Linked DNA regions of Massilia litorea. The protein of the gene in region 1 binds, or shares a complex with, the protein of each later gene. Links are inferred from orthologs where the notes say so. Each region holds a gene or a part of one and is shown on either strand. Other genes may lie near its edges.

Region 1 (14,390 bases):
TCGGGGCGCTACGCACGCGGCATCGAGAACGGCTTCATGCGGCAGATGGCAAGTGTAGAGCCGCTCGTTCCCCCGTATCCGATCCAGAATGCGCTGACCGGCAGCATTCGCGCCGCGGCAGCCAAAAGCGGCGACACGGAACTCATGTCGATGTGGTGCGGCACCGAATTTGCCCGGGCGCGGCCCATGCCGGCTCGTCAATTGATCGAATTGCTGGCATCCGAATTGCAGTCCTGAGGAGACGACAAGCGTGGAATCGGCTGGAGAATACGACTACATCATCGTTGGGGCCGGTACCGCGGGCTGCGTCCTGGCGAATCGCCTGACCCAGGACAAGCAGATCGAGGTCCTGCTGATCGAAGCAGGGGCACGGGACGACTATTTGTGGATCCACATTCCCGTCGGCTACCTGCACTGCATCGGCAATCCACGCACCGACTGGCTGTTCAATACCGAACCGGATCCCGGCCTGAATGGCCGCGCACTGATCTACCCGCGCGGTAAAGTGCTGGGCGGGAGCTCCTCGATCAACGGCATGATCTATATGCGCGGCCAACAGCAGGATTACGAGCGTTGGGCGGACAGTTGCGGCGACGATTCCTGGCGCTGGAACCACGTGCTGCCGCTGTTTAAAAAAAGCGAAGACCATCATCGGGGCGCCAGCGACGTCCACGGCGCCGGCGGAGAATGGCGTGTTGAAAAACAGCGGCTGTCCTGGAAAATCCTGGATGCGTTTCGCGATGCCGCAGCCGAGGTCGGCATCGAAAAGGTCGACGATTTCAATACCGGCGACAATGCCGGCAGCTCCTATTTCGAGGTCAACCAGCGCCGCGGCATCCGCCTGAATACCGCGAAGGCCTTTCTGAAACCGGCGGCCCAGCGGCCGAATCTGACCATCATGACGGGCTGCCACGTCGAGCGCCTGCTGCTGGAGACGACGGACGCCGGACCTGTCTGCCGCGGCGTGCAATTTAGCGGCGGCGGCAAAGCGCACACGGCAAAGGCGCGCCGCGAAACGCTGCTGGCGGCCGGCGCGATCGGCTCGCCCCACATCCTGCAACTGTCCGGCATCGGCGACGGCGCCCACCTGCAGCGCCATGGCGTCACACCCCTCGTCGAGCTGCCCGGCGTGGGCGAAAATTTGCAGGACCACCTGCAACTGCGTATGGTCTATAAAGTGCAGGGCGTAAAAACCCTGAATACCAGCGCTGCCTCCTGGTTCGGGAAGATGAAGATCGGCCTCGAATACGCTTTTTTACGCAGCGGACCGATGTCGATGGCGCCGTCGCAGCTGGGCGCCTTTGCGAAATCGCACCCGCAGCAGGCGACGCCGAACCTGCAATACCACGTGCAGCCGCTGTCGCTCGAAAAATTCGGCGACCCGCTGCACGGTTTCCCGGCATTTACGGCCAGCGTCTGCAACCTGCGCCCGACCGCGCGTGGGCACGTGCGCCTGGCCACGCACGACAGCTACGCGCCGCCGAAAATCACGCCGAATTACCTCAGTACCGTGGAAGACCGGCAGACGGCGGCGGCGGCGCTGGCGCTGACGCGCCGGATCGTCGCTTCTCCTTCCCTGGCACGCTACCAGCCCGAGGAATTCAAGCCGGGCATTCACTATCGCACCGAGGAAGAGCTGGCCGAAGCCGCCGGCCTGATCGGCACCACGATTTTTCATCCCGTCGGCACCTGCAAGATGGGCAAGGCCGACGATCCGGAGGCCGTGGTCGACAGCCAGCTGCGGGTGCGCGGGGTAGGGGGCCTGCGCGTGGTCGACGCCTCGATCATGCCGTTTATCACCTCGGGGAACACGAATTCACCGACCCTCATGATTGCCGAGAAAGCGGCCAGCATGATCAAGGCCGCACACCCACGCTAGTCACCTGTTCATTTATGCACAACGGGTCTGCGCTGGCAGCCCAGTTGTGCGCTGCTGCACAGGTTCCCCTTGTATTGTATAAAGAACTGATCTGTGTAATATTTGCCAAGATCCTATTCGGATAGGCGCGCCAGCAGCGCGCCGGACTCAGCCGGACAGGATCAGAGTTCCCGACGCATCCACGCACTGGAGACACGATGGCAGACGTCATTCTTGAAACAAAGAACTTGACCAAAGAGTTCAAGGGTTTTACTGCAGTCAATGATGTCGACCTGCGCGTTCAGCGCGGCCACATCCACGCCTTGATCGGCCCGAACGGCGCCGGCAAGACCACCTGTTTTAATTTGCTGACCAAATTCCTGGTGCCGACCTCAGGCCAGATCCTCTTCAATGGGCGCGACATCACGCGCGACAAGCCGGCGCAGATCGCACGCCAGGGCATTATTCGGTCCTTCCAGATTTCGGCCGTGTTCCCCCACCTGACGGTGCTGCAGAACGTGAGAATTGGGCTGCAGCGCGAGCTGGGCACCAGTTTCCACTTCTGGCGCAGCGAGGGGTCGCTGTCGTCGCTGGACGAGCGCGCCATGGCGCTGCTCGACGAAGTCGATTTGAGCAGCTTCGCCGACACCGTCACGGCGGACCTGCCCTACGGCCGCAAGCGCGCGCTCGAGATCGCGACGACCCTGGCGATGGAGCCGGAGCTGATGCTGCTCGACGAGCCGACCCAGGGCATGGGCCACGAGGACGTGCACCGCGTCACGGCCCTGATTAAAAAAGTGTCACAAGGACGCACGATTTTGATGGTCGAACACAATATGAACGTCGTTTCCGGCATCTGCGACCGCATTTCCGTCCTCCAGCGCGGCGCCATGCTGGCTGAAGGGACCTATGCCGAAGTCTCGAAAAATCCGCAAGTGATGCAGGCCTATATGGGCACCGCCGACGGCGAGCTCGAAGCGGGGCATGCATGACCGCGGCCCTGGAAATCAGCGACCTGCAAGCCTGGTACGGCGAATCGCACATCCTGCACGGCATCAGCCTGTCGGTGGCGCCCGGCGAAGTCGTCACCTTGTTAGGTCGAAATGGCGCCGGCCGCACGACCACGCTGCGCGCGATCATGGGGCTGACGGGCCGCCGTACGGGCTCGATCCGCATCAACGGCGTCGAGGCGGTCGGTTTGCCGACCCACCGCATCGCCCACCTGGGTGTCGGTTATTGCCCGGAAGAGCGCGGCATTTTCTCCTCGCTGTCGACCGAAGAAAACCTGCTCTTGCCGCCTGCCTTGAAAGTGGGCGGGACGGCGATGTCGATCGACGAAATTTACGAGATGTTCCCGAATCTGAAAGAGCGCCGCCACAGCCAGGGCACGCGCCTGTCGGGCGGGGAGCAGCAGATGCTGGCGGTGGCGCGCATCCTGCGCACCGGCGCGCGCCTGCTGCTGCTCGACGAGATCTCCGAGGGCCTGGCGCCGGTCATCGTGCAGGGTCTGGCCCGCATGATCACCATGCTCAAGGCGAAGGGCTACACGATCATCATGGTCGAGCAGAACTTCCGCTTCGCCGCGCCCCTGGCGGACCGGTTCCACGTTGTCGAACATGGGCAAATTGTCGAGACCATCGAGGCGCGCGACCTCGAGGCGCGCATGCCTGTACTGACCGAGCTACTCGGCGTGTAGTAAAGCAATTCATAAGCAGTATCAACCACAAGAACGGAGACAAAACAATGAAACGTACCGCCCTCGCCCTCGCCGCCAGCGCCGCCTTCCTCGGCTTCATGGCACCTGCTTCAGCCCAGATCAGCGGCGACACCATCAAGATCGGCCTGCTCACCGACCTGTCCGGCGTCTATTCCGACGTCGACGGCAACGGTGGCGCCGAAGCCGTCCGCATGGCGATCGCCGATATGGGCGGCGCCGTGAACGGTAAAAAAATCGAATTCATGGTCGCCGACCACCAGAACAAACCGGACATCGCCGCCTCCAAGGCGCGCGAATGGTTCGACCAGCAAGGCGTCGACATGCTGATCGGCGGCACCAACTCCGGCGCCAACCTGGCCATGGCCAAGGTCGCAGGCGAGAAGAAGAAACTCTTCATTTCGATCGGCGCCGGCACCGCCCAGCTGACCAATGAGCAGTGCTCGCCCTACACTGTGCACTACGCCTACGACACCGTGGCGCTGGCACGCGGCACCGGCTCGGCCGTGATCAAACAGGGCGGCAAGAGCTGGTATTTCCTGACCGCCGACTATGCCTTCGGCCAGTCGCTGGAACGCGACACGACCGAGGTGCTGAAAGCCAATGGCGGCACCGTGCTGGGCAGCGTCAAGCATCCGCTGTCGGCCTCGGACTTCTCGTCCTTCCTGCTGCAGGCGCAATCGTCGAAGGCGCAGGTGCTGGGCCTGGCGAATGCCGGCGGCGACACGATCAATTCGATCAAGGCGGCCAAGGAATTCGGTCTGACCAAGAACATGAAGATCGCCGGCTTGCTGGTGTTCATCAACGACATCCACACCCTGGGCCTGGACGCAACCCAGGGCATGTACCTGACCGACGGCTGGTACTGGGACATGAACGCCGACACCCGCAACTGGTCGAAGCGCTATTTCGCCAAGATGAAGAAGGAACCGTCGATGCTGCAGGCGGCCGACTACTCGGCGACGATGAATTACCTGAACGCGGTGAAAAAGATCGGCACCGACGACTCGACCAAGGTCATGGCGCAGTTGAAGGCGACCAAGATCAACGACATGTTCACCAAGAACGGCGTCATTCGTGACGACGGCCGCATGGTGCACGACATGTACCTGATGCAGGTGAAGTCGAAGGCCGAGTCGAAGTACCCATGGGATTACTACAAGCTGGTCGCCACCATCCCGGGCGACCAGGCGTACACCAAGAAGTCGGAAACGAAGTGCGCCGCCTGGAAGTAATCTAAAGATAAAACGCCGCGGTAACGCAGGCGTGGTTTGAACGCGTGGGCGGGAAGACCCGCTCTCCGTAGGGTGGGCGGGTCCCGCCCACGCGTTTAACCACCGCCTGCACATCGCGCCGCACGTTTCGATGTTGTTTGTTCCCCTTGGCCGGTCCGGCCGCCCCGGCTGACCGCCATCCCGACTTTTTGCTTTGGGTACCTATGGAAATTTTTGGCGTCCCCCTCCAAGCCATGATGAGCCAGCTGCTGCTGGGCTTAGTGAATGGTTCTTTTTACGCGATGCTCTCGCTCGGCCTGGCCGTGATTTTCGGTCTGCTGAACGTCATCAATTTTTCCCACGGTGCGCTGTACATGATGGGGGCGTTCATCGCCTACATCGGCGTCACCTCGTACGGCCTGAATTACTGGATGATGCTGGTGCTGGCGCCCTTCGCCGTCGGCCTGTTCGGTATCGCCGTCGAAAAGACGATGCTGCGCTGGCTGTATAAACTCGATCATTTATATGGCCTGCTGCTGACCTTTGGCATCACTCTGCTGCTGGAGGGCGTGTTCCGCTCCTTCTTCGGCGTCTCGGGCCAGACCCTGGAGGTACCGGAAGCCCTGACCGGCGCGACCGACCTCGGCTTCATGATGCTGCCGAACTACCGCGCCTGGGTCGTCGTCTCCTCCCTCGTCGTCTGCCTCGGCACCTGGTTCGTGATCGAAAAAACGCGACTTGGCGCCTACCTGCGCGCCGGTACCGAAAACCCGAAACTGGTCGAGGCCTTCGGCATCAACGTGCCGCGCATGGTGACCTTGACCTATGGCTTCGGCGTCGCCCTGGCGGGCCTGGCCGGGGTGCTGGCCGCGCCCGTGATCAACGTCACGCCGCTGATGGGCTCGAACCTCATCATCGTCGTGTTCGCCGTCGTCGTGATCGGCGGCATGGGTTCCATCCTCGGTTCCATCATCACCGGCTTGCTGCTGGGCGTGATCGAGGGTTTAACACGGGTGTTCTATCCCGAAGGCTCCGAGGTCGTCGTATTCGTCGTCATGGTCATCGTGCTGCTGCTGCGCCCGGCCGGTCTGTTCGGTAAGGAGAAATAAGCGATGAACAAGAAAATTTTCTATACGCTGGCCCTGGTCGCCGCGCTGGCGGCGCCTTTTGTCGGCTATCCCGTCTTCCTGATGAAGCTGCTGTGCTTCGCGCTGTTCGCCTGCGCTTTTAATCTTCTGATCGGTTTTACGGGACTGCTCTCCTTTGGCCACGCCGCCTTCTTCGGCAGCGCCGGCTACATGACCGGGTATCTGTTATCCACAGTTGGCCTGCCGACCGAACTCGGCATTCTGGCCGGCGTCGCCACCAGCGCCGTGCTCGGCCTCGTGATCGGCTCGCTGGCGATCCGCCGCCAGGGCATTTATTTTTCGATGATCACGCTCGCCCTGGCGCAGATGGTGTATTTTGCCGCCCTGCGCAGCCCGTTTACGCACGGCGAAGACGGCCTGCAGGGCGTGCCCCGCGGGAAGCTGCTCGGCGTGCTCGACCTGGGCAACGACTTGACCCTGTACTACGTGGTGCTGGCCATCTGCGTCGCCGGTTTTGCCCTGATCGTGCGCACCGTTCATTCCCCGTTCGGCCAGGTGCTGAAGGCGATCAAGGAAAACGAGCCCAGGGCCATTTCCCTTGGCTATGACGCGGACAAGTACAAGCTGCTCGCGTTCGTGCTCTCAGCGGCCCTTACAGGCCTTGCAGGGTCCACCAAAACCCTGGTGCTCGGCTTCGAGACCCTGACCGACGTCCACTGGACCATGTCGGGCCTGGTTGTCCTGATGACCCTGGTCGGCGGCATGGGCACGATGGTGGGCCCGATCATCGGCGCTTTTATTATTGTCGCGCTGGAAAACAAGCTGGGAGAGCTTGGCAACTTCCTGGCCAACAGCACCGGTATTTCCTGGTTCTCGTCCCTGGGGGAATCGGTCGGCATGGTCACCGGCCTGATCTTCATCGTCTGCGTGCTGCTGTTCCGCCGCGGTATCGTCGGAGAAATCGGCGCCCTGTTCGAGCGCATCGGCAAGAAGCGCCCGGCAGCGTCCACCCGCGTGGCAGCGGCCGCCGACCGCGAAGCAGCCTGACCGACACGCTGAGGAGGCAGCATGAAACAGGAGACCCTGGTCCTGACCGTGAATGGCTTGCGCATGCAGGTGCAGAGCGCAGGGGAGGGTCCCGCTGTCGTGCTGCTGCACGGCTTTCCCGACACCCATATCGTATGGCGCAAGCAGATCGCGCCGCTGATGGCGGCCGGTTACCGGGTGCTGGCGCCCGACCTGCGCGGTTATGGCGGCAGCGATGCACCACGTGAAGTTTCTGCCTACCGCTTGCAGCACATCGCCGCCGACGTGCTGGCCATGCTCGACCAGCTCGGCATTGCCCGGGCGCGCGTGGTCGGGCACGACTGGGGCGCCGCGATCGGCTGGATGCTGTGCATGAGGGCGCCGGAGCGCATCGAGCAATATGTGGCGCTGTCGGTCGGCCATCCGCTTGCCTTCGCCAAGGCCGGCCCGATGCAAATGCTGCGCTCGAGCTACATGATGTGGTTCCTGGTACCGGGCCTGGCCGAGAAATCGCTGACGGCCGGCGATTTTTATCTGCTGAACCGGTTTACAAGGGACCGCGCCCAGGTCGGCCACTGGAAGAAGAACCTGCGGGAGCCGGGCCGCATGACGGCCGCCCTGAATTACTATCGGGCAAACGTGCCACACGGGATAGCCATCGCCGCCAGAGCTGAGCCGGTGCGGGTGCCGGTGATGGGCGTCTGGAGCAGCGGCGACCAGGCGCTGGGCGAAACGCAAATGCGCGACTCGACTGCCTATGTGGCCGAGTATTTCCGGTATGAGCGCATCGAGGGCGCCGATCACTGGCTGCAGGTCACGGCCAGCGAGCAAGTAAATGCTTTACTGCTCGATTTCTTTGCCAACGGGCCGCATTCTGCGGCCCCTGCCACGTCCGCCTGATCCTATAAGGCGGCGGCGTAGATCGCGCGTGCGTCGGCACGCGTCAATTCTCTCGGATTGTTCCCCAGCAGGCGCGTCTGCAACATGGCGTCGTCCGCCAGCCGGTCCAGGTCGGCCTCCGCAATGCCTACATCCGCCAACCTGGTCTGGATCCCGGTGCGTAGCGCGATCTGTTGCATCGCAGCAATCAAGCCTTCGGTGCGTGCGGCGTGGCTGCCGCTGGCGCCCGGCACCACGATATCGGCCAGCTCGGCGTACAGGGGCGCCGCATGGGATGCATTAAAACGCAGCACATGCGGCAGGACGAGCGAATTCGACAGCCCGTGCGGCACATGGAAAATGCCGCCGATCGGGTAGGCGAGGGCGTGCACGGCGGCGACCGGCGCATTCGAGAAGGCCTGGCCGGCGAGGCAGGCGCCGAGCAGCATCGCCTGGCGCGCTTCCAGATTGCTGCCGGTTTCGACCGCCGTCATCAGGTTACTCGACAGCAGGCCGAGCGCCTGGCGCGCCAGGTTGTCGGACAATGGATTTTTCTTGTGCTTGCTCGTATAGGCCTCGATCGCATGCACCATCGCATCGATGCCGGTGGCGGCCGTCACCAGCGGCGGCAGGCCCAGCGTCAGCTCGGCATCGAGCAGGGCGAGGTCGGCATACAGCTGGGGAGCGACGACGCCCATCTTCGTCGTTTCTCCGGTCGTGACGATGGCGATATTGGTGACCTCGGAACCGGTGCCGGCCGTGGTCGGCACCTGGATCAATGGCAGCCGCTGACCCTTGACGTTGCCGATCCCGTAGATCTGGTGTAAAGGCTGGTCGCTGCCGGCCAGCACCGCCACCAGTTTCGCCACATCCATCGAGCTGCCGCCGCCGAAGCCGATGACGAGGTCGGTCTCGTGCTCGCGGGCAGAGGCTACCGCGGCGAGGACGATCTGTTCGGGCGGGTCGGCGACGACGTCGGAAAAAATGCGTACCGCGAGTCCCTGCGCTTCCAGGCTGGCGCGCGCGGGCTCGAGCAGGCCGGTGCGCAGGAAGCCGGCGTCGGTCACGATCAGGACGCGGCGGGTGCCTGGTAAACGTTCGGCGACGAGCTGGCCGAGGCGGGCGCAAACGCCCGGTTCCGAAACGATGCTGGCGACGGTGTTGAAGGCAAAGGCGGTCATGGTCGATCCCGAGTCGTGGAGCAAATAGCTTACACCAGAAACGGAACGCCGAGCCGCCAGGGCGCTGCCGAGTTGCCGTACAATTTCGCCTCCTTTAAAAAGTCGAAAAGCAGTCATGATGGATTTTATGTGGCTCGGCGGCGCCGCCTTTCTTGCCGGGCTGGTGGACGCCGTCGTCGGCGGTGGCGGCCTGGTCCAGGTACCCGCCATCTTTTCCTTCCTCCCGCGGGAAGCGCCGGCGACCCTCCTCGGCACGAACAAGCTGGCCAGTATTTGTGGCACGGGTGCGGCGGCGTTTAACTATTCGCGCCGCGTGCGCGTCGCCTGGAGCGCGGCGGCGCCGGCGGCGCTGGCCGCCTTTGCCTTGTCCTTTGTCGGCGCCTGGACCGTGACGCGGGTGCCGGGCGATTTCGTGCGCAGCCTGCTGCCCTTTATTTTGCTGGCGGTCGCGCTATATACCTTCCGCAAGAAGGACCTGGGGTCGGTGCACGCGCCGGTACACAGCGGCGCAGCGGAGCGCTGGTGGGCGGTCGGCATCGGCGCCGCCATCGGTTTCTATGACGGCTTCTTCGGCCCCGGCACGGGCAGCTTTTTGATTTTCCTGTTCGTGCGCTTTTTCGGTTTCGATTTCCTCAGCGCCTCGGCGGCAGCAAAGATCGTGAATGTCGCCTGCAACCTGTCGGCCCTGCTGTGGTTCGGCTACAGCGGTCACCTGCTGTGGCAGCTGGGACTGCTGATGGCGGTCTGCCAGATCGGCGGCTCGCTGGTCGGTACGCGGCTGGCGATCAAGCATGGCAGTGTCTTCGTGCGCAAATTGTTCCTGGTCGTGGTGTCGACCCTGATCGTCAAGACCGGCTTCGATGCCGTCGTACGTCTGGCCAGCTGAGTTGTTTCACGTGGAACAAAGCCGGGAAGCGCTCCGCGCCCCGGCTTTTTTTACGTCCGGCGCCGGGATTGTTCCACGTGAAACACAACTCGACAGCCACCCGACTGTGTTCCACGTGAAACAACATCCCCTGTGTTTTTTAGCCGCGCTGAGTTTGGGAACCCAAAAGATTCTATAATCGCGAATTAGACTCCTCGCCTCACACCTCCATCATGCTATTTCCAACTGAATTTGACGTGATCGTCGTCGGCGGCGGCCATGCCGGCACCGAGGCCGCGCTCGCGTCCGCACGCATGGGGCAGAAGACCCTGCTCCTTACCCACAACATCGAAACCCTGGGCCAGATGTCCTGCAATCCGTCGATCGGCGGCATCGGCAAGGGCCATCTGGTCAAGGAAGTGGACGCTTTAGGCGGCGCGATGGCGATCGCCACCGACGAATCCGGCATCCAGTTCCGCATCCTGAACTCCTCGAAAGGTCCGGCAGTGCGCGCCACCCGGGCCCAGGCCGACCGCATCCTGTATAAGGCGGCGATCCGCTCGCGTCTGGAAAACCAGCCGAATTTGTGGCTGTTCCAGCAGGCGGTCGACGACCTGATGGTCGAGGGCGACCGCGTCGTCGGCGCCGTCACCCAGATCGGCCTGCAGTTCCGCGCCCGTGCCGTGGTGCTGACGGCCGGTACTTTCCTCGACGGTAAAATCCATGTCGGCTTGCAGAACTACACGGCGGGCCGTGCGGGCGACCCGGCGGCCGTCTCGCTGTCGAGCCGTTTAAAGGAACTCAAACTGCCGCAGGGCCGCCTGAAAACCGGCACGCCGCCGCGCATCGACGGCCGCAGCATCGATTATTCGGTGCTGGCCGAACAGCCGGGCGACCTCGATCCGGTGCCCGTGTTTTCGTATATGGGCAATGCCGCGATGCACCCGAAACAGGTGCCGTGCTGGGTCACGCACACGAATGCGCAGACCCACGACATCATCCGCAACGGCCTCGACCGCAGCCCGATGTACACCGGCGTCATCGAAGGCGTCGGCCCGCGTTACTGCCCCTCGATCGAAGACAAGATCCAACGCTTCGCGTCGAAGGAATCGCACCAGATCTTCCTCGAGCCGGAGGGTTTGACGACGCACGAAATCTACCCGAACGGGATCTCGACCAGCCTGCCGTTCGACGTGCAGCTCGCCTTGGTACGCTCGATGAAGGGCATGGAAAACGCCTTTATTTTGCGCCCCGGCTACGCCATCGAATACGATTACTATGACCCGCGCGGCCTGAAATCGTCGCTCGAAACCAGGGCGATCAAGGGCCTGTTCTTCGCCGGCCAGATCAACGGCACCACCGGCTACGAGGAAGCGGCGGCCCAAGGGCTGTTGGCCGGCATGAATGCGGCCCTGCAAACGAAAGGCGAACCAGCCTGGACCCCGGGCCGTTCGGAAGCCTATCTGGGCGTGCTGGTCGACGACCTCACGACCCAGGGCGTGGCGGAACCGTACCGCATGTTCACCAGCCGCGCCGAATACCGTTTATCCCTGCGCGAAGACAATGCGGACATGCGCTTGACCGAAATGGGCCGCAAACTGGGCGTCGTCGGCGATGCGCAGTGGGCCGCGTTCGAGACCAAACGCGAAGCGGTGGCGCGCGAACTGGAGCGCCTGCGTTCGACCTGGGTCAACCCGCGCATCCTTGCGGCGGCCGAGTCGGAACGCGTCGTCGGCCAGGCGCTGGAACGCGAGTACAACCTGGCCGATCTGCTGCGCCGTCCGGGGGTCGAATACGCCACCCTGATGACGATGACCGGTGTCGAAGGCCAGCCGCTGGCCGGGCCCGGCGTTGCCGATCCTGCCGTGAAAGAGCAGGTCGAAATCCAGCTGAAATACGCCGGTTATATCGACCGCCAGGCGAAGGAAGTCGAGCGTCACGACCACTACGAAAACCTGAAATTGCCGGACAACCTGGACTACCTGGACATTGCCGCTCTGTCCTTCGAGGTGCGCCAGAAGCTCGATAAACAGCGTCCGGAAACCCTGGGCCAGGCTTCGCGCATCTCCGGCGTGACGCCGGCGGCCATTTCCCTGCTGCTGGTGCACCTGAAAAAACGCGGCGCCAAGGGGTTTACGAGTATCCCGGCAATCAATGAGGAGGCAGCACAGTGAGGGGTTTTGACCGCGAAAAATTGATGACGGTACTGAGCGACGGCATCGACGCCATGGATTTGCCGCTGTGGGCCGCCCAGCGCGAGCAGTTGATGGACTATCTCGCCTTGATGGCCAAGTGGAACGGCGTCTATAACCTGACTTCGCTGCGCGACCCGCTGCAGATGGTCACCCATCATTTACTGGATTCCCTGGCGGCGGTCCCAGCATTCAAGGATGCGAAAAACGTGCTCGACGTCGGCGCCGGCGGCGGCCTGCCCGGGCTGGTACTGGCGATCGCGCGGCCGGACATGAAAGTATCGCTGATCGACACCGTCCACAAGAAAACAGCCTTCCTGACGCAGGTAAAAGCGGAGCTGGGCTTGTCGAATGTCACCGTCTACACGATGAAAGTGCAGGACTTAAAAGCGGGACCTTTCGACGTCATCACCTCGCGTGCTTTTGCCGACCTCTCCGATTTCGTCAACTGGTCCGGGCACCTGCTGGCCGAGGGCGGGCAATTCATTGCCTTGAAAGGTACGGCGCCGGCCGAGGAGCAGGAAAGGCTGCCGCTGGAGTGGAGGGTGCGCGAACTACGCCCAATCAAGGTGGCGAAACTGGAGGCGGAACGGCACCTGGTTTTCATCGAAAAAGCAGCACAAACAACCTAACAATATAAATCGTTTATACCGTTTATATTTGATAAACCGAACCAACAGTTTATTTGATAAAAACGGTATGAACTGAAATGTCTCGTCCGAAGGAACAGATGGCAAAGATATTTTGTGTTGCAAACCAAAAGGGCGGCGTCGGCAAGACGACCACCAGCGTCAACCTGGCCGCCGGCCTGGCCAAGCTCGAGCAGCGCGTGCTGCTGGTCGACCTCGACCCCCAGGGCAATGCGACGATGGGCGCCGGCATCAACAAGGCCGACCTGGAAGCGTCCACCTACCAGGTGCTGCTGGGCGAGGCGGAAGTGACGGAGGCGCGCCAGCGTTCGGAAGCAGGGCGCTTCGATGTCCTGCCGGCAAACCGCGAGCTGGCCGGCGCCGAAGTCGAGATGGTGGAACTCGACAACCGCGAGCGCAGGCTGAAACACGCGCTGGCGAAGGTCGACGCCGACTACGATTTCATTCTGGTCGACTGCCCGCCGGCCCTCTCCATGCTGACCCTGAACGGCCTGTGCGCCGCGCATGGCGTGATCATCCCGATGCAGTGCGAGTACTACGCCCTCGAGGGATTGTCGGACCTGGTCAACACGATCAAGAAGGTGCATGCGAACCTGAACACGGATTTGAAGATCATCGGCCTCTTGCGCGTGATGTTCGATCCGCGCATGACCTTGTCCCAGCAAGTCTCGGCCCAGCTCGAGCAGCATTTCGGCGGCAAGGTCTTTAAAACGATCATTCCCCGCAACGTGCGCCTGGCGGAAGCGCCCTCGTATGGCGTGCCGGGCGTGACCTTCGATCCGTCCTCGAAGGGCGCGCAGGCGTATATCGCGTTCGGGGCCGAAATGGTCGAGCGCATCAAGACAATGTAATCTGAAAGAGTGATCCACAATGGCGACAAAAAAACTCAAGGGCCTCGGCCGCGGCCTGGATGCTTTGCTCGGCGGAGACATGGATGACGCACCGGCACCCGCCGGCGCGCCGTCCTCTTTATCCATCTCCCAGCTGCAGGCCGGCAAATACCAGCCGCGCACCCGGATGGACGAGGGCGCATTGAACGAACTGGCCGCCTCCATCAAAACCCAGGGGATCATGCAGCCGGTGCTGGTGCGTCCCGTGGATGGCGGGCGCTACGAGATCATCGCCGGCGAGCGCCGCTTCCGCGCGGCCCAGCTGGCCGGACTCGAGGAGATCCCGGTACTGGTGCGCGAGGTCGACGACCAGGCCGCCGCCGCGATGGCCCTGATCGAGAACATCCAGCGCGAGGACCTCAATCCCCTGGAAGAAGCGCAGGGCATCGCACGCCTGATTTCCGATTTCGATTTCACCCACGAGCAGGCGGCGAGCGCCGTCGGCCGCTCGCGCAGCGCCGTCTCGAATCTGCTGCGCCTGGTGAACCTGGCGCAGCCGGTGCAGACCATGCTGATGGCGGGCGATATCGACATGGGCCATGCGCGCGCTTTGTTGTCGGTGGACAACGCCAGCCAGATCGCCCTGGCCAGCCACGTCGTCGCGAAACGGCTGTCGGTGCGCGAAACGGAAAAGCTTGTGGCACGCGCACTGGAGGAGCAGGCGAGCTCGGCCACGCAACCGCGTCTGAAAGAAAAGTCGGGAGACATCGTCCGCCTGGAAGAAGAACTGTCGGACAAGCTGGCCACCCCGGTCGTCTTCAAGATGGGACCGAAGGGCAAAGGCCAGATGATCATTGATTTTGCCGACCTCGACATTCTCGAAGGGGTACTGG
Region 2 (14,350 bases), 300 kb from region 1 along the record:
GCCACCGGCACCACCGGTTCGCCGGCCGCCGGTGTTCCGGCCGCGGGCGCCCAGCCCGGCGCGGTGCCTGGTGCTGCGGCACCGGGCGCAGTGCCTGGCCAGCCGGCCGCTCCTGCACCGGCCGAGCGCATCACCGTCACCACCGACGTCATCAAGGCCGAGATCGACACCCAGGGTGGCGTCATCCGCCGCCTCGAGCTGCTGAAATTCCCTGACCACTTCGACAAGACGAAGAACCAGGTGCTGTTCAACGTCACCGGCAACAACGTCTACCTGGGCCAGACCGGCCTGATCGGTTCGACCCCGGCCGGCGTCCTGCCTAACCACAACACGCCATTCGTGGCGCGTCCCGGCCTGCGCACCCTCGACGGCGGGAATGCCGTGCAAGTCGTGCTCGATGCGGAGCAGGGCGGCGTCAAATTGACCAAGACGCTGACCTTCAAACGCGGCGAGTACGTGGTCGATGTCCGTCACGACGTCACCAACCTGACCGCGGCGCCGGTCCAGCCTTCGCTCTACCTGCAGCTGCAGCACGACGGCAACAAGCCGGAAGGCAGCTCCTGGTTCACCCCGAGCTTCACCGGCCCGACCCTGTGGACCCCTGAAGAGAAATACAAGAAGCTGAGCTTCGAGAACATCGAAAAGGGCAAAGCCGAGCACGCGACCAAGGCGAACGGCGGCTGGGTGGCGATTTCGCAGCACTTCTTCGTATCGGCCTTCATTCCGGCCGAGAATGCCCCGCGCGACATCTTCACCAAGAAGCTGGCGACGAACTTGTACGCAATCGGTACCGTCCAGCCGCTGGGCACGGTGGCACCGGGCGCGACCGTCTCGAACACCGCGCGCCTGTACTCGGGTCCGCAGGACGAGAAGACGCTGGAAAAAATCACCCCGGGCCTGGAACTGGTCAAGGACTACGGCATGTTCGCGATCATCGCGAAACCCCTGTTCTGGATCATCGACCAGATCCACCAGCTGCTGGGCAACTGGGGCTGGACGATCATTGCCTTCACGATCCTGATCAAGCTGGCCTTCTTCCCGCTGTCGGCCGCCGGCTACCGCAGCATGGCAAAGATGCGCGTCGTCACGCCGAAGATGCAGGCGATCCGCGAGCGCTACAAAGCCGACCCGGTCAAGATGCAGCAGGCGACCATGGAACTGTACAAGGCCGAGAAGATCAACCCGCTGGGCGGCTGCCTGCCGATCCTGGTGCAGATGCCGGTGTTCCTGGCCCTGTATTACGTGCTGCAAGCCTCGGTCGAGATGCGCGGCGCGCCGTGGATCGGCTGGATCACCGACCTGACCCAGCCTGACCGCTTCTTCATCCTGCCGATCCTGTACGCGATCTCGATGTTCATCACGGCGAAACTGAATCCCCAGCCGGCCGATCCGATGCAGGCAAAGATGATGATGTTCATGCCGCTGGCGTTCTCGGTCATGTTCATCTTCTTCCCGTCGGGCCTGGTCCTGTACTGGGTGGTGAACAATCTGGTGTCGATCGCGCAGCAGTGGGTGATCACCAAGAAGTACGGCACGGCGACCAAGTAAGTTGCTTGTGTTGTGAACAAAAGCCCGTGGACTCCACGGGCTTTTTTAATTGCCAACGATTAACCGAAGCCACACATTCATTCAGGCAGCTTCCTGCCTTAAATCATCTACAATTCGCGCATGAAGCTAGATACCTCTCCCATCGCGGCGATCGCCACCGCACCCGGACGCGGCGGCATCGGCGTGGTCCGCGCCTCCGGTAAATCGCTCGGCCCGCTGATCGAAGCGCTGTTCCCCGATACGAAACTGGCGCCGCGCCACGCAACCTACATTCCTTTTAAATCCGTCGACGGCAGCGTCATCGACCAGGGCCTGGCCTTGTACTTCAAGGCGCCGCATTCCTACACCGGCGAAGACGTGCTCGAACTGCAGGGCCATGGCGGCCCGGTCGTGCTGCAGATGCTGCTGTCCCGGGTGCTGGAAGCGGGCCGCGAACACGGCCTGCGCCTGGCCGAACCGGGCGAATTCACGCGCCGCGCCTACCTCAACGACAAGCTCGACCTGGCCCAGGCCGAAGCGGTGGCCGACCTGATCGACGCTTCCACCGAGGCGGCGGCGAAATCGGCCTCCCAGTCGCTGTCGGGCGCGTTCTCGCAAGTCGTGCACCGGCTGGTCGAACAGACGATCAACTTGCGCATGCTGGTCGAGGCAACGCTGGACTTCCCGGAAGAGGAAATCGATTTCCTCGAAAAATCGAACGCACGCGGCCAGCTTGCCGGCATCGTCGAGTCCCTGGAGCACGTGTTCCGCCAGGCGGCGCAGGGAGCATTGCTGCGCGAAGGGCTGAATGTGGTGCTGGTCGGACAGCCGAACGTCGGTAAATCCTCGCTGCTGAACGCGCTGGCCGGTGCGGAAGTGGCGATCGTCACGCCGATCGCCGGCACCACGCGCGATAAAGTCAGCGAGACGATCCAGATCGAGGGTATTCCCTTGAACATCATCGACACCGCCGGCATCCGCGCGATCGACGAGGGCATCGACGTCGTCGAGCGCATCGGCATCGAGCGCACCTGGGGAGAGGTCGGCAAGGCGGACGTGATCCTGCACCTGCTGGACGCGAACCTCGGCCCAAGCGCAGCCGACGAGACCATCGTCGCCGCTTTCCCGGCCGGGGTGCCGGTGGTACGGATCTGGAACAAGATCGATTTGTCGGGACACCGGGCGACCGTCGAGGGTGCGGCCGATGCCACGCATATCTATTTGTCGGCCAATGAAAAACTCGGCATCGACCTGCTGCGCGCGGAACTGCTGCGCATCGCGGGCTGGCAGCAGACGGGCGAGTCGCTCTACCTGGCGCGCGAACGCCACCTGATCGCACTGCGCGCGGCGCGCCAGCATCTGGACGTGGCGGCGCAGCATGCGGCGCAGGATGACCAGTCGCTGGATTTGTTTGCCGAAGAGCTGAGGTTGGCGCAGGATCAGCTGTCGAGCATTACCGGCGAGTTCACGCCGGACGATCTGCTCGGGGTGATTTTCAGCCGGTTCTGTATCGGTAAATGACAGGTTTCGTAGGGTGGGCTCAAGAGCCCACCCTACGAAACCACCCCTCCGATTAGCCCGTGCTACCCTTGAGCCCGAACCCAAGGAGCTGGCATGGCTGAACAACACCCCCTGCGCGCGCGACGCGCTACGCGACGCGTCTTCCTCATCGCATCGAGCCTGGCCGCGGCCGCCGCCCTGGCGTCCTGCGCCAGCCTCCTCGGCCCGCGCGAAGTCGATATTCCGCTGCCCAAACTGCAGGCCAGCCTCGACCGCCGCTTCCCGATGGACAACCGCTTGTTGGAACTGTTCGACCTGCGTTTGTCTCGCCCGCAGCTGGCCGTGCTGCCGGGCGACCGCGTCGCGCTCACGGTCGACGCCAGCGTCGCCCAATCCTTCCTCAGGAATCCCCTCGGCGGCACGCTCGCCTTTTCCGGCCGCCTCGTGGTCGACCAGGCGAGAAGCGGCGTCTACCTGGCCGAGCCGCGCCTGGAACGCTTCGCCATCAGCGGGCTCGACGAGTCCGTGACGCGCCAGCTGTCGCGTGCGGCGAACGTCGTGCTCGAGCGGGCGATTCTCGACATTCCGGTCTACAGTTTCCGCATGGACGAGCTGCGCTATGCCGGCGTCCAGTACATCCCCACCCGCATTGCGACCACCTCGACCGGCCTGCGCGTCTCGCTCGAACCGGCCGCACAAGCTTCAACGGCGCGCTGAGCGGCAATTCTTGCCTGTTACAAAATCTCGCAATTAAACGGCCGCGCACGATTGGAAGGCCGCCAGGATTCGTTGTCAATACTGCTAAGATTTCCGCAGTTGACATCGCTTTTGCGGCTGCGCGGCGTCCGTTGGGCGATCTGTTGCAGGCTTGCCGCAACGCGCAGAGAGCACGCATGACAGCGTTGCGGGAGCGCCGGGTTGGGCGCACACTGGTCCTGGGGAACGGCTGTGGCAGCGCTGCCGCAGCGGAACACCCCATTGCGATTGCTCATGCACCGAATGTTCCACTACAGTAATCTTGCTTGACGACTTAGACCGTGCTGCCGGTAGGGAGTGGACCTTGGAAACAATACAAGACAGTGTGATGAACGAGGGTACGGTTTCCGAATCGCTGCCCGCCGCCGCGGTACAAGCCAGGCCATCGCGCCTGAGCCTGCCGCCGAAGGGTTCGTGCTGGTACTGCGAAAAACCGGTCGACAGCGTGCGCCGCTTCTGCGGCAAGGACTGCACCGACGCTTTCGACGAAGAAGCGGAATACACGCGCTAAGCGGGCGGCGCGCCCTCATTTGAGCGCCTGAAAATTTTCTCAGGCGCTCTCAGCCGGTCTGCCTGGCACGGTCGAGCACCGTCAACGCGCGTTCGAAATCGAAATCCGCCACCGCCGCGCTCAGCTCTTCAATTCCCCGTTCTCCCAGATGCGCACGCAGTTCGCTGCGCGCCGTCGCGACCAGTTCGACCGCGGCGCCGTCGCCGATGTCGAGCATGGCGCGCAGGCGGGCCAGGTTGTCGCCCGTCGGCGGCGCCGGCGTGCGCGGCGGCGCCTCTCCCAGCAGCACCATCGCATCGAGTTCGCGCAGGACGGCGGCCAGGGCGGCATCGACCCTGCCCAGCAGTGCATCGGTGCCGCTGCCGCCATCGCGCAGGGCGTTTTCGAGCGCCAGCGCCGCGGCGTGCAGCGCTGCTGCTTCGATCATGCCGGCCGCACCCTTGAGCGTATGGACCAGGCGCCGCGCCCCGGGGCGGTCGCCGGCATCGAGCGCGGCCCGGATTGCAGGCGCCGCCTTGCGGTAATCATTCCGAAAGCGGGCGAGGGCGCGCAGGTAGATGGCGCGGTTGCCCATCAGGCGCTCGACGCCGGCCTCGATATCGAGGACCGGCGAAGCGATGGAAACGTCGGGGGCGACGTCGGAGGAAGATGACAAGCCAGGCTTGTGCGGTGTCATCCTGTCAGCGGGTAGCGAACGACCAGGTACGGGTGACCGGCGTGCTGCCGGCGGTGCCGGTGAAGCTGACGTCGTAGGTCGTGCTTGCCGCCAGCGGCGCCAGCGGCACGATGGCGGCCGAGGAGGCGCCGGTATGGGTATCGTTCGCACTCGTCAGCAGCCGCACGGCAAGGTCGGCGCCGCCGCGCGGGCGTACCGTGAAGCTCGTGACCCGGACCGTTACGTCGATGTTCGCGTGCACGCTGATCGGATAGCCGACCTCATTGCGGTCGGGCACCGGGTCGGGGGACTCGGTATCGCTGAAGAAGTTGCGCGGTACGGCAGTCTGCCCGCTGAATGGCCAGACCGCCACCTGGCCGCCGGACAGGCCGGCGCCATAACCATCGTTGGCGGTGAAGTTGGCGGTAAAGTAGTTATAGCCCTGGGACGTGGTGGCCGCGCCGGTACCGATTTCCTTGAACACCGGCTCGAAGATGACAAAGCGGTGGTAGACCGCCGTGATCAGTTCTTCAGCCATGTACTGCCCCGAGCCATTGCTCGTGGCCGAGATGACTTCGCCATACGCGCGCGAGGCGCGTGTGTTGAACACGTAGCCGGCGGCCGTCAAACGGGCGCCGACGTCGATGCCGGTGAAGCCCTGGTTGCTCGCCACCTCGTCGTGCGTGATGGTGTTGTTGATGCGCTGGTAATCGGAGTGATTCTGGGCTGCGCGGTCGATGAAGCTGTTCCGGACGAGCGCCGACATGCCGAGCTGGCTACGGCGGTAATTGATCCATTCGCGGCCATCGTTGGCGATATTGCCGGTGGCGAGCGGCGCACCAGCGCCTCCCAGAGTCGGCGTGTCGGGAACGGCGGGTGGCGGCGTAAGCTGGTCGGGAGTCGGCGTGGTCGCCGTCGGGGTCGGCGTGACCGTGCTGGCGCTGCTACCGCCGCCTCCGCCGCACGCGGACAGGGCCAGGGCGGTAATGCAGCCTGCCAGTATCATCCTCCCACGAAGGAATTCGCTCATCCGTATGCTCCCCATCCATTTCAAGCCAAAACGCACATTCTAGGGCAAATCGAATATGTACGACGGCTGGCTCCGTGCGCGACCGGGCACGTCCGCACTGTAGAATAGGGCCATCATCCTCTTGCCCGGACCCGAATTGAACCAACCCCGCCCCGCACGCCTCGCACGCGCCAAGTTCGCCTTGCCGAGTTTCGTCACCCTGCTGTCGATTGCCTGCGGCTTCGGCAGCATCGTCATCTCGGTCGACAATGCCCAGGTCGGCGCGCCGGGAGACTTCCGCCTGGCGGCGATCCTGCTGGTGCTGGCCGGCGTGTTCGACGCGCTCGACGGTTTTGTTGCGCGGGCGACGAATACCCAGTCCGACTTCGGCGTCCAGCTCGATTCGATCGCCGACGTCATGAATTTCGGCTGTGCGCCCGGCTTGCTGCTGTACTGCTACGGTTTCGCGCAGATGAGCGCCGCGCATCCGACGATCGTCCGCATGGGCGGCCTGGCTTGCTTCATCTTTGTCGCCTGCGGCGCGCTACGCCTGGCCCGTTTCAACATCTCGGTCGGGCGCACCGATCCGCGTTATTTCGTCGGCATGCCGATCACGGCCGGCGCCGCCTGCGTGGCCGCAGTGGTGGTGGCCTGGCCCGATCCCGTGGTCAACAATACCCAGGCCTTCGCGGTGATGGCGCTGATGGTGGCGATCGGCACGCTGATGGTCTCGACCGTACGCTTTCCTAGCAGCAAGCAACGCCTGAGCAAAGCGATGATAGGCGTGATCCTTGTTGCCGTTCTGCTCCTCGTCATATTGCAGACGCGCTTTTTCGTGCTGTTCTTCCTGCTCTACATTTGCGTAACGCTGCTGCTGAACATTGCGTGGCGCAGCGGCTGGCGCGGCGTGGCGCCGCCCGTCATTTACGGCGACGAAGAAATCTGATCAAGCAAACTTGTCGAGCAGGGCGGCCAGCCGGGCTGCCACGGCGCGTGCGTCGTCGATGTCATCGGCCGCTTCACTGTGGGTCACCACGCTGGCCGTGAGCAATTGAACGAAGGAGCGGTCGAGCGCCTTGCGCGCCGCCGCCATCTGCTGGGCCACCGCCTCGCAATCGGCCGGTTCCGCCGCCAGCGCGATCAGTTTCTGCACGCCGCGCAACTGCCCCTCGATGCGCGCCAGCCGGTTCAATAAATCCTTCTTTTGCTGCGCCGTCAGCGCCCTGCCTTCGACGATCTTGAGCGGCTCGGCCATGATTAAGCCACCTCGTGCCCGCGCGCCGCGCGCAGGATCGCGAACCAGTCGCTGCGTTCGAGCGTGAAGCCGGTGGCGGCGACGGCCGCCGCAACCGAGGCGATCTTGCCGCTGCCGGTCAGCGGCAGCGGCCGGCTCGGCAGCGCCATGATCCAGGCGAAGACGACGCTGGCGAAGGACTGGCCAAGGCAATCCGCCACTTCCTGGATCACCGCGCGCAGGTTGGCGGTCTGCGCATCGGTCGCGCTGAACAGGCGCCCGCCGCCCAGCGGCGACCAGATCATCGGAGCGATGCCGAGGTCTTGCAGGCCGTCGAAGGTTTCGTCGAACATCGGCGCCGTGAACAAAGGCGAAAATTCCACCTGGTTCGTTGCCAGCGGCACGCGCCGGTTCAGCGATTCGAACTGGTGGCGCGTGAAATTGGAGACGCCGACGTGGCGCACCTTGCCCGCGCGTTGCAGGCGCGTAAACGCTTCGGCGACTTCGTCGAAGTGCATCAGCGGATCCGGTCGGTGAATCAGCAGCAGGTCGAGATACTCCGTGCCCAGCTGGCGCAGCGATTCCTCGCAGGAAGCGACGATGTGCTCCAGGCTGGTGTCGTAATGCTGGATCGTGTGCGCGGGACGGGCCGGCGAGACCAGCTTGATGCCGCACTTGCTGACGATTTCCATGCGGCCGCGCAGCGAGGGTTGCGCGCGCAAGGCCGCGCCGAACAGGCCTTCTACGCCGTAGTTGCCGTAAATGTCGGCGTGGTCGAAGCTGGTCACGCCGAGCGCAATACACTCCTCGATGAAGGCAATCCTCTGCTGGACGGACATATCCCATTCCCCCAGGCGCCACATGCCGGCGATGACGCGCGACAGTTCGGGGCCATCCTTGCGGGTGGTGGTGCGGGGACAGGCGAGGGGAGTGGTCATGGCGCGGCTTTCTTGCTTGAAAAGTAACGGACCATTATAGCCGCCGCCGACAAACAACAATGCCCGCCGGGCGCGAACCGGGCGGGCATTGGTGCAGAGTAAAAGCCGCTTACTTGATCATCAAGCGCAGCGAATCCCAGGCGCGGCCGAAAATGCTCGCTTCCTGTACTTCTTCCAGCGCGACCACCGGCAGCACCAGCAGCGGCTTGTTGTCGACCATCATTTTCAGCGTGCCGACGCGGCCATTACGAGGCAGCGGGGCGACCAGCGGATCCTTGCGCTCGAGCACAGGCTTCAGTTTGCCGGCGACGCCCTTCGGTACCGTGACCAGCACGTCGTTCGTAAAACCGATCTTCACGTTCGACTGCGCACCCTTCCACACTTCCGGCGTGGCGATGGCCTGGCCCTTCGAATACAGTTTGACGGTATCGAAGTTCTGGAAGCCCCAGTTCAGCAGCTTCTGGCTTTCCTGGGTACGCACGCCATCCGAGCTGGTGCCGGAGACGACCGAAATCAGGCGCCGCTCGCCGCTGTTGCCGTTCGGGCGGTGGGCCGAAGCGATCATGCTGTAGCCCGAGGATTCGGTGTGGCCGGTCTTCATGCCGTCCACCGTCGGGTCCAGCCACAGCAGGCGGTTGCGGTTCTGCTGGGTGATCTTGTTGTAGGTGAACTGTTTGATCGAGTCGATCTTGTAGAACTCGGGGAAGTCGCGGATCACGTTGGCGGCCAGCGTGGCGAGGTCCTGCGCGGTCGAGTAGTTGTCCGGGCTCGGCAAGCCGTGCGGATTGGCGAACTTGGTGTTCTTCATGCCCATGCGCTGGGCGTCGCGGTTCATCAGCACGACGAAGGTGCCTTCGTCGCCGGCGACGGCTTCGGCCAGGGCGACGGCTGCATCGTTGCCCGACTGGATCATCAGGCCGTGCAGCAGGTCGCTGACGCTGACCGGGGTGGCCGGATCGATGAACATCTTCGAGCTGCTCGAATCGACTTTCCAGGCGCGCGGCGAGACGTTGACCATCGTGTTCAGGGCGATCTTCTTGTCGCGGATCGCCTCGAAGACGACATAGGCCGTCATGACCTTGGTGAGCGAAGCCGGTTCGATGCGCAGGCCCGGGTCCTGGGCCGCGATGACCTGGCCGCTGGTGGCGTCGAGCAGCAGCCACGACTTGGCCGCGATCTGCGGGGCTGGCACGGTTTGCGCGCCCGCCGACATCATCAGCAGGCTGGCGGCAACGGCCGCAATCAGTTTTTTCATGGGAGCTAAAGTAGGTCAGTAGGGGTGGTGCGGATGCCGCAGGGGTGCCATAAGAGCATTGCCCAGCGGCATGGATCAATGAAGTGCCTAATTATAGGCCACTGACGCGCTCAATTGTCACGCCGCCACATCTGCACGACAAGATTTTTGATGGGGTTGAGACGCTTGTGGAAGAAGTGATCCGCCCCCGGGATCACGATCACCGGGATTTCCTGTGGCCGCGCCCAGTCGAAGACCATCTGCAGGGTGATGGTGTCGTCCAGCTCGCCGTGAATGAGGATCGTATCTTCCGGCACGCTCGGCAGCGGCCATTTGCCTGCGGCGGTACCGACCAGCACCATGCGCTCGATCGCATCCGGTTGTCCCTCGTTGACCAGGCGCGCGTGCAGCTGGGCCTGGACGAAGGTCCCGAAGGAGAACCCGGACAAGGCCACCGGCAGGCCCGGGTATTGTTCCTTCATGTAGTCCAGCATGAAGGCCATGTCGTCGACTTCGCCGTGGCCGCGGTCATGCTCGCCCTCGGACTGGCCGACGCCGCGGAAATTAAAACGTGCCGTCGCATAGCCGAGCGTCACGAAGGTGCGCGCCAGCGTTTGCGTCACTTTATTTTCCATCGTGCCGCCGTACAGCGGATGCGGGTGCGCCACCAGGGCGATGCCGCGCGGGTCTCCCTCCGGCAGGTCCAGCATGCATTCCATCTTGCCGGCCGGGCCGTCGAGCGTAAAACGTTTCGAAAACTTGTTCATGGTGCGGATTGTTCGGGATTCAGATTTTCAGGCGTTCGACGATTTCACCGCCGAGGATGTGGGTATCGATGATGTCGTCGATGTCGCTGGTGTCGACATAGGTGTACCAGGTGCCTTGCGGGTAAATGACGACGACCGGGCCTTCTTCGCAGCGCTCGAGGCAGCCGGCCTGGTTGATGCGCACCTTGCCCGGCTCGTTCAGGCCGAGCGCCTTGATGCGCTTCTTGGCGTGTTTTTGCGCGACTTCGGCGCCGGCCTTGCCGCAGCTCTGGCGGCAATTCTCGCCTTCGCGCACGTTCATGCAGAAGAACACATGGTGTTCGTAATAGGGTTTGTTATCGCTCATGCCGTTCTCGCTATCCTTGACCTGATCAACCGCCATGATACGCGTTCTTAATTGCGATTGAGTTTATGGGACGGCAGCAGCAGGAACCACAAGGCAAAAAACGGCCACAACAGCGATAAAAACTGCGCCGCCCCATTAAAGTTAAGGAATTTCCCTTGCACCCAGCCCTGCAGCGTCAGCGTGAAATACGGGTTCGCGGGAATCGTGTTCACCACGATTAAACTCAGTACCAGGGTCACCACCGCCAGCCTTCTCTGCGCCAGCTGGGGCGCGAAGGCCAGGCCCGCCAGCATGATCAGGCCGATCAGGAAGCCGCCCTCGGCGCCGGGCGTGACCCACACAAAAGCGTTATCGGGCCGGAACAGCAGCGAACTGGCCAGGGTTTTCATCACCAGCGCCGCGGCCAGCATCAGCAGCATCAGGGTATAGCGCGGCGCGCCCCGGCGCAGCAGGCAGAGCAGGGTGAGGGCGGCGCCGGTCATGCCGCAGGCGGTAATGATCGTCTCCGACAGCCAGAATTGTTCGACGCTCATCGCCGGTCCCGGGCGCAGCATGGCAATCAGGTCGATGTCTTCCTCGAACCAGGTCGAGAGCCAGCCTGAGATGATCGGCAATACCTGGCCATGGCCGAACAAAAAGCTTTGCGGATAGATCTGGGCCAGCGGCCACAGGGCGAGCAGGACCAGGCCCTGGCTGGCATGCGGCGCAAACCAGCGCTTGCGGATGCGGTACAGCCGTCCCTGGTCGAGCAGGCCGCGCGCCAGCAGCGGGCCGATGCAGGCGCCGATAAAGGCGCCGGCCGCATTGGTCAGCAAATCGAGGTTCGAAGGCACCCGGCTCGGCAGGAAATTCTGTACCGCCTCCATCGTGCCGGATACTAAAAAGCCGAGGATGGCCGCCAGCAGCGCCGCCCACACGCCGCGCACCAGCGGATACATGGCCAGCGCCAGCAGGATGCCGAGCGGGACATAGCCGACGACGTTCACCATCACGTCGAAGCCGGTCCAGTAGCGCTGCTTGACCAGGTTCATGAAGGACAGCAGCGGCAGGCCGTTGCTGCGCCAGCCGGTAAACGGGTACCAGCTGGCGTAGACGATCAGCAGCAGATAGGCCAGCAGGGACGCGCGCACGACGGGCGAGCCGCGGCGCGGCGCCTCGTTGTCCCCTGCAGCGCCGTTGCGGTCCCCGTGCGCTTCCGGTTCCGTCATCGTTTACGGTGGTCGAGCGCGAGCCAGCCGATCATGTCGGCGGCCGCGGCGTCCGTGCTGGCGGTCAGGGCTTGCGCGCCGCCGGCGGCATCGGCACTGGGCGCCGGCGTGGCGCGCAGGAAGGTTTTCTGGTCCAGCAGCGCGTGGCCGCTGAACAGCGAAGCACGCAGCACCAGCCGGCCTTCGCTGGCGACCGTGCTGACAAAGGCATGCGAAAACTCGTCGACCTCGAGGCGCAGGATCGGCACGTCGGTGGCCGAATCGGTCGCCGACAGCACTTTGACTCCAGCCTGGGCCAGGCGCGACTTGATGCGCTGGGTCACCAGCAGCAGCGGATTGGCGCTCCAGCGGCTGTTGGCATAGGTGCGCGCCTGCAGCGGGTCGTTGTAGTTCAGGCGGTAGACCATGCGCTCGTTCTCGAAGGTCGGCGAGCCGGTGGCGTCCATCACGACGATGGCGGCCAGCGGGGCCTGGGCGGCGGGCGCGGTCGGCGCACCGAGCGGGCCGAAGTCGAACTGGGTATTGTCGGCCTTGTTCTTGTTGGAGGCGCAGCCGGCGACAGCACAGGCGAGGACGGCGGCGCCGAGAAGGCGGTGCAGGTTCGTGTTCAAGGGGATCCTCATTTGGTCGGGGCGACGAAGCCCGGCTCGCCGGGGCCGGGTTGGACGTTCGGATTACCGAACAGAAGGCCTTGCGGACGGTCCGACAGCGAGTCGGCGGTGCGGCGCACCGAACGCAGCGCCGTGCGCGCTTCGTCGGTCATGCGGGTGAGATGGGGCAGGGTTTCCGCTTCTAGGTCGCCCGTCACGCCCTGCAGCGAGCCGATCGCGCCGTTCAGGCGGTTCAGCGGGCCGTCCGGCGCCTGCAGGCCGGTCGCCAGGCGGTCGTAGTTGTCGGCGGTCGCCCTGGCGCTGGTGGCGAAGGCGCCGACAGCGTCGACACTCTTGTCGAGCTTTTGCGCCAGCGCCGGCAGGCGGTCGATGGTCGGACCGAGTTTTTCCGGAATCGCGCCATAGGCGGCGGCGGCCTTGCCGATGTTGTCGAAGGCGCCGATGATGGTCTTCTGGTTCTCGTCGCTCATCAGGGTATTCAGGCGCGCCGTGATCTGCTCGGTGCGGTCGAGGATGGCCAGGCCACGCTTCTCCAGCTGGTCGAGCAGGCCCGGACGCAGCGGAATCCGGCCCACGTGCTTCGGGTCGGTTTTCAGCAGCGGCGAACCGGTGCGGTCGTCGTCGAGCTGGATGAAGGCGATGCCGGTCACGCCCTGGTAGCCGAGCGAGGCGAAGGTGGTGGTGGTCACCGGCGAGCCTTCCTCGACGGAGAGGCGGATCAATATCTGGCCGGTGACCTTCGGATCGAACACGATCTCGTCGACGCGCCCGACTTCCAGGCCGCGGTAGCGCACCGTCGCCTGCGGGTTCAGGCCCGGGATCGACTGGGTGGTGACGATTTCATAGGGCGACAATTCGGTCTTGTCGCGGTTCAGCCAGAGGCCCGCCAGCACGGTGGCCACCAGCAGGGCGATCGTGAAGACGCCCGTCATCAATGCATACGATCGGTTTTCCATGTCACTCCTTGGGTCCTTCCTGGGCCGCCTCATTGCGCTCGTCGAGCACTTCGAGTGCCCGCCGGCCGCGTCCGCCGAGGAAGAAATGTTTGATGAACGGATGGTCCACCCGCACCACGTCGCACGACGGTCCTACCGCCAGCACGTGCTTATCGGCCAGGACCGCAATGCGCGACGAGAGCGCAAACAGCGTATCGAGGTCGTGGGTGACCATCACCACGGTCAGTTTCAGTTCCCGGTGCAGCGCCAGGATCAGCGTGACGAATGCATCCGACGCATCGGGATCGAGGCCCGCGGTCGGTTCGTCCAGGAACAGCAGTCTCGGTTCCAGCGCCAGCGCGCGTGCCAGGGCCGCGCGCTTGGTCATTCCGCCCGATAAATCGGCCGGCATTTTATTGGCATGTTCCGCACCCAGGCCCACCATATCCATTTTCAGCAGCACGGCGTCGCGGATCACGTCCTCGGGCAGGGCGCGCAATTCGCGCATCGGCAGGGCGATGTTGTCGAACACGGTCAGCGCCGAGTACAGCGCGCCCTGCTGGAACAGCATGCCCCAGTGGTTGCGCATGCGCTGCAGCTGCTCCGGTCCCGCCTCGCTGATGTCTTCGCCGAACACGCGCACGCAACCGCGCGATGGCCGTTCCAGCCCCAGCATCTGGCGCAGCAGCACCGTCTTGCCGGTCCCCGAGCCGCCGACGATCGACAGGATCTCGCCCGAATAGATTTCCAGGCTCAGGTCCTGGTGCACCACCGTCCTGCCGAACTTGGTCCACAGGTTGCGGATCTCGACCACCGGCGGCCCGACGTCTTCCTCGGGCTTGCGGTTGAGCTGTTGCGGCGGGCGTGGCTTGTTCTCCGCCATCAGAACCCCACGCCGCTGAAGATGATGGCAAACACCGCGTCGGCCAGGATCACCACCGTGATCGCGGTGACGACCGAGGTGGTCGTGCCGCGGCCGAGGCTATCGGTGTTCGGCTTGATGCGCAGGCCGAAGTGGCAGGACACCAGTGCGATCAGCATCCCGAAGGTCATCCCTTTTAACAGGCCGATCATGTAGTTCACCAGCGGCACCGCGTCCGGCAGCTTGTGCAGGAAGTA

Evidence for each region.
Region 2: the proteins of mnmG (region 1) and mnmE are in contact, whole or in part, in a solved structure (PDB 9HIP), measured with the Escherichia coli proteins. The link is inferred for Massilia litorea from one-to-one orthologs.

What each region holds. Positions count from the first base shown.
Region 1 is NZ_CP062941.1:1,355,303-1,369,692, forward strand. The notes cover bases 9,572-12,528. They hold mnmG (tRNA uridine-5-carboxymethylaminomethyl(34) synthesis enzyme MnmG), read left to right. Parts: upstream 9,572-10,058; coding sequence 10,059-11,999; downstream 12,000-12,528. Other genes in these bases: LPB04_RS06035 (sulfite exporter TauE/SafE family protein), read left to right, coding at 9,572-9,846; rsmG (16S rRNA (guanine(527)-N(7))-methyltransferase RsmG), read left to right, coding at 11,996-12,528. Outside these bases: LPB04_RS05990 (NAD(P)H-dependent flavin oxidoreductase), read left to right, coding at 1-237; LPB04_RS05995 (GMC family oxidoreductase), read left to right, coding at 251-1,879; LPB04_RS06000 (ABC transporter ATP-binding protein), read left to right, coding at 2,077-2,850; LPB04_RS06005 (ABC transporter ATP-binding protein), read left to right, coding at 2,847-3,554; LPB04_RS06010 (ABC transporter substrate-binding protein), read left to right, coding at 3,602-4,807; LPB04_RS06015 (branched-chain amino acid ABC transporter permease), read left to right, coding at 5,011-5,895; LPB04_RS06020 (branched-chain amino acid ABC transporter permease), read left to right, coding at 5,899-6,921; LPB04_RS06025 (alpha/beta fold hydrolase), read left to right, coding at 6,943-7,800; LPB04_RS06030 (iron-containing alcohol dehydrogenase), read right to left, coding at 7,803-8,960; more of LPB04_RS06035, read left to right, coding at 9,076-9,571; more of rsmG, read left to right, coding at 12,529-12,649; LPB04_RS06050 (ParA family protein), read left to right, coding at 12,748-13,518; LPB04_RS06055 (ParB/RepB/Spo0J family partition protein), read left to right, coding at 13,538-14,390. UniProt on the Escherichia coli protein: NAD-binding protein involved in the addition of a carboxymethylaminomethyl (cmnm) group at the wobble position (U34) of certain tRNAs, forming tRNA-cmnm(5)s(2)U34.
Region 2 is NZ_CP062941.1:1,053,772-1,068,121, reverse strand. The notes cover bases 942-3,858. They hold mnmE (tRNA uridine-5-carboxymethylaminomethyl(34) synthesis GTPase MnmE), read left to right. Parts: upstream 942-1,668; coding sequence 1,669-3,048; downstream 3,049-3,858. Other genes in these bases: LPB04_RS04745 (DUF1439 domain-containing protein), read left to right, coding at 3,142-3,744; yidC (membrane protein insertase YidC), read left to right, coding at 942-1,548. Also shown: more of yidC, read left to right, coding at 1-941; LPB04_RS04740 (hypothetical protein), read left to right, coding at 4,112-4,294; LPB04_RS04735 (Hpt domain-containing protein), read right to left, coding at 4,344-4,949; LPB04_RS04730 (CAP domain-containing protein), read right to left, coding at 4,975-5,979; pssA (CDP-diacylglycerol--serine O-phosphatidyltransferase), read left to right, coding at 6,116-6,904; LPB04_RS04720 (metal-sensitive transcriptional regulator), read right to left, coding at 6,905-7,213; LPB04_RS04715 (aldo/keto reductase), read right to left, coding at 7,216-8,130; LPB04_RS04710 (D-alanyl-D-alanine carboxypeptidase family protein), read right to left, coding at 8,240-9,385; LPB04_RS04705 (alpha/beta hydrolase), read right to left, coding at 9,496-10,131; LPB04_RS04700 ((2Fe-2S) ferredoxin domain-containing protein), read right to left, coding at 10,151-10,477; LPB04_RS04695 (VanZ family protein), read right to left, coding at 10,525-11,685; LPB04_RS04690 (ABC-type transport auxiliary lipoprotein family protein), read right to left, coding at 11,682-12,296; LPB04_RS04685 (MlaD family protein), read right to left, coding at 12,305-13,252; LPB04_RS04680 (ABC transporter ATP-binding protein), read right to left, coding at 13,254-14,114; LPB04_RS04675 (MlaE family ABC transporter permease), read right to left, coding at 14,114-14,350. UniProt on the Escherichia coli protein: Exhibits a very high intrinsic GTPase hydrolysis rate. Involved in the addition of a carboxymethylaminomethyl (cmnm) group at the wobble position (U34) of certain tRNAs, forming tRNA-cmnm(5)s(2)U34.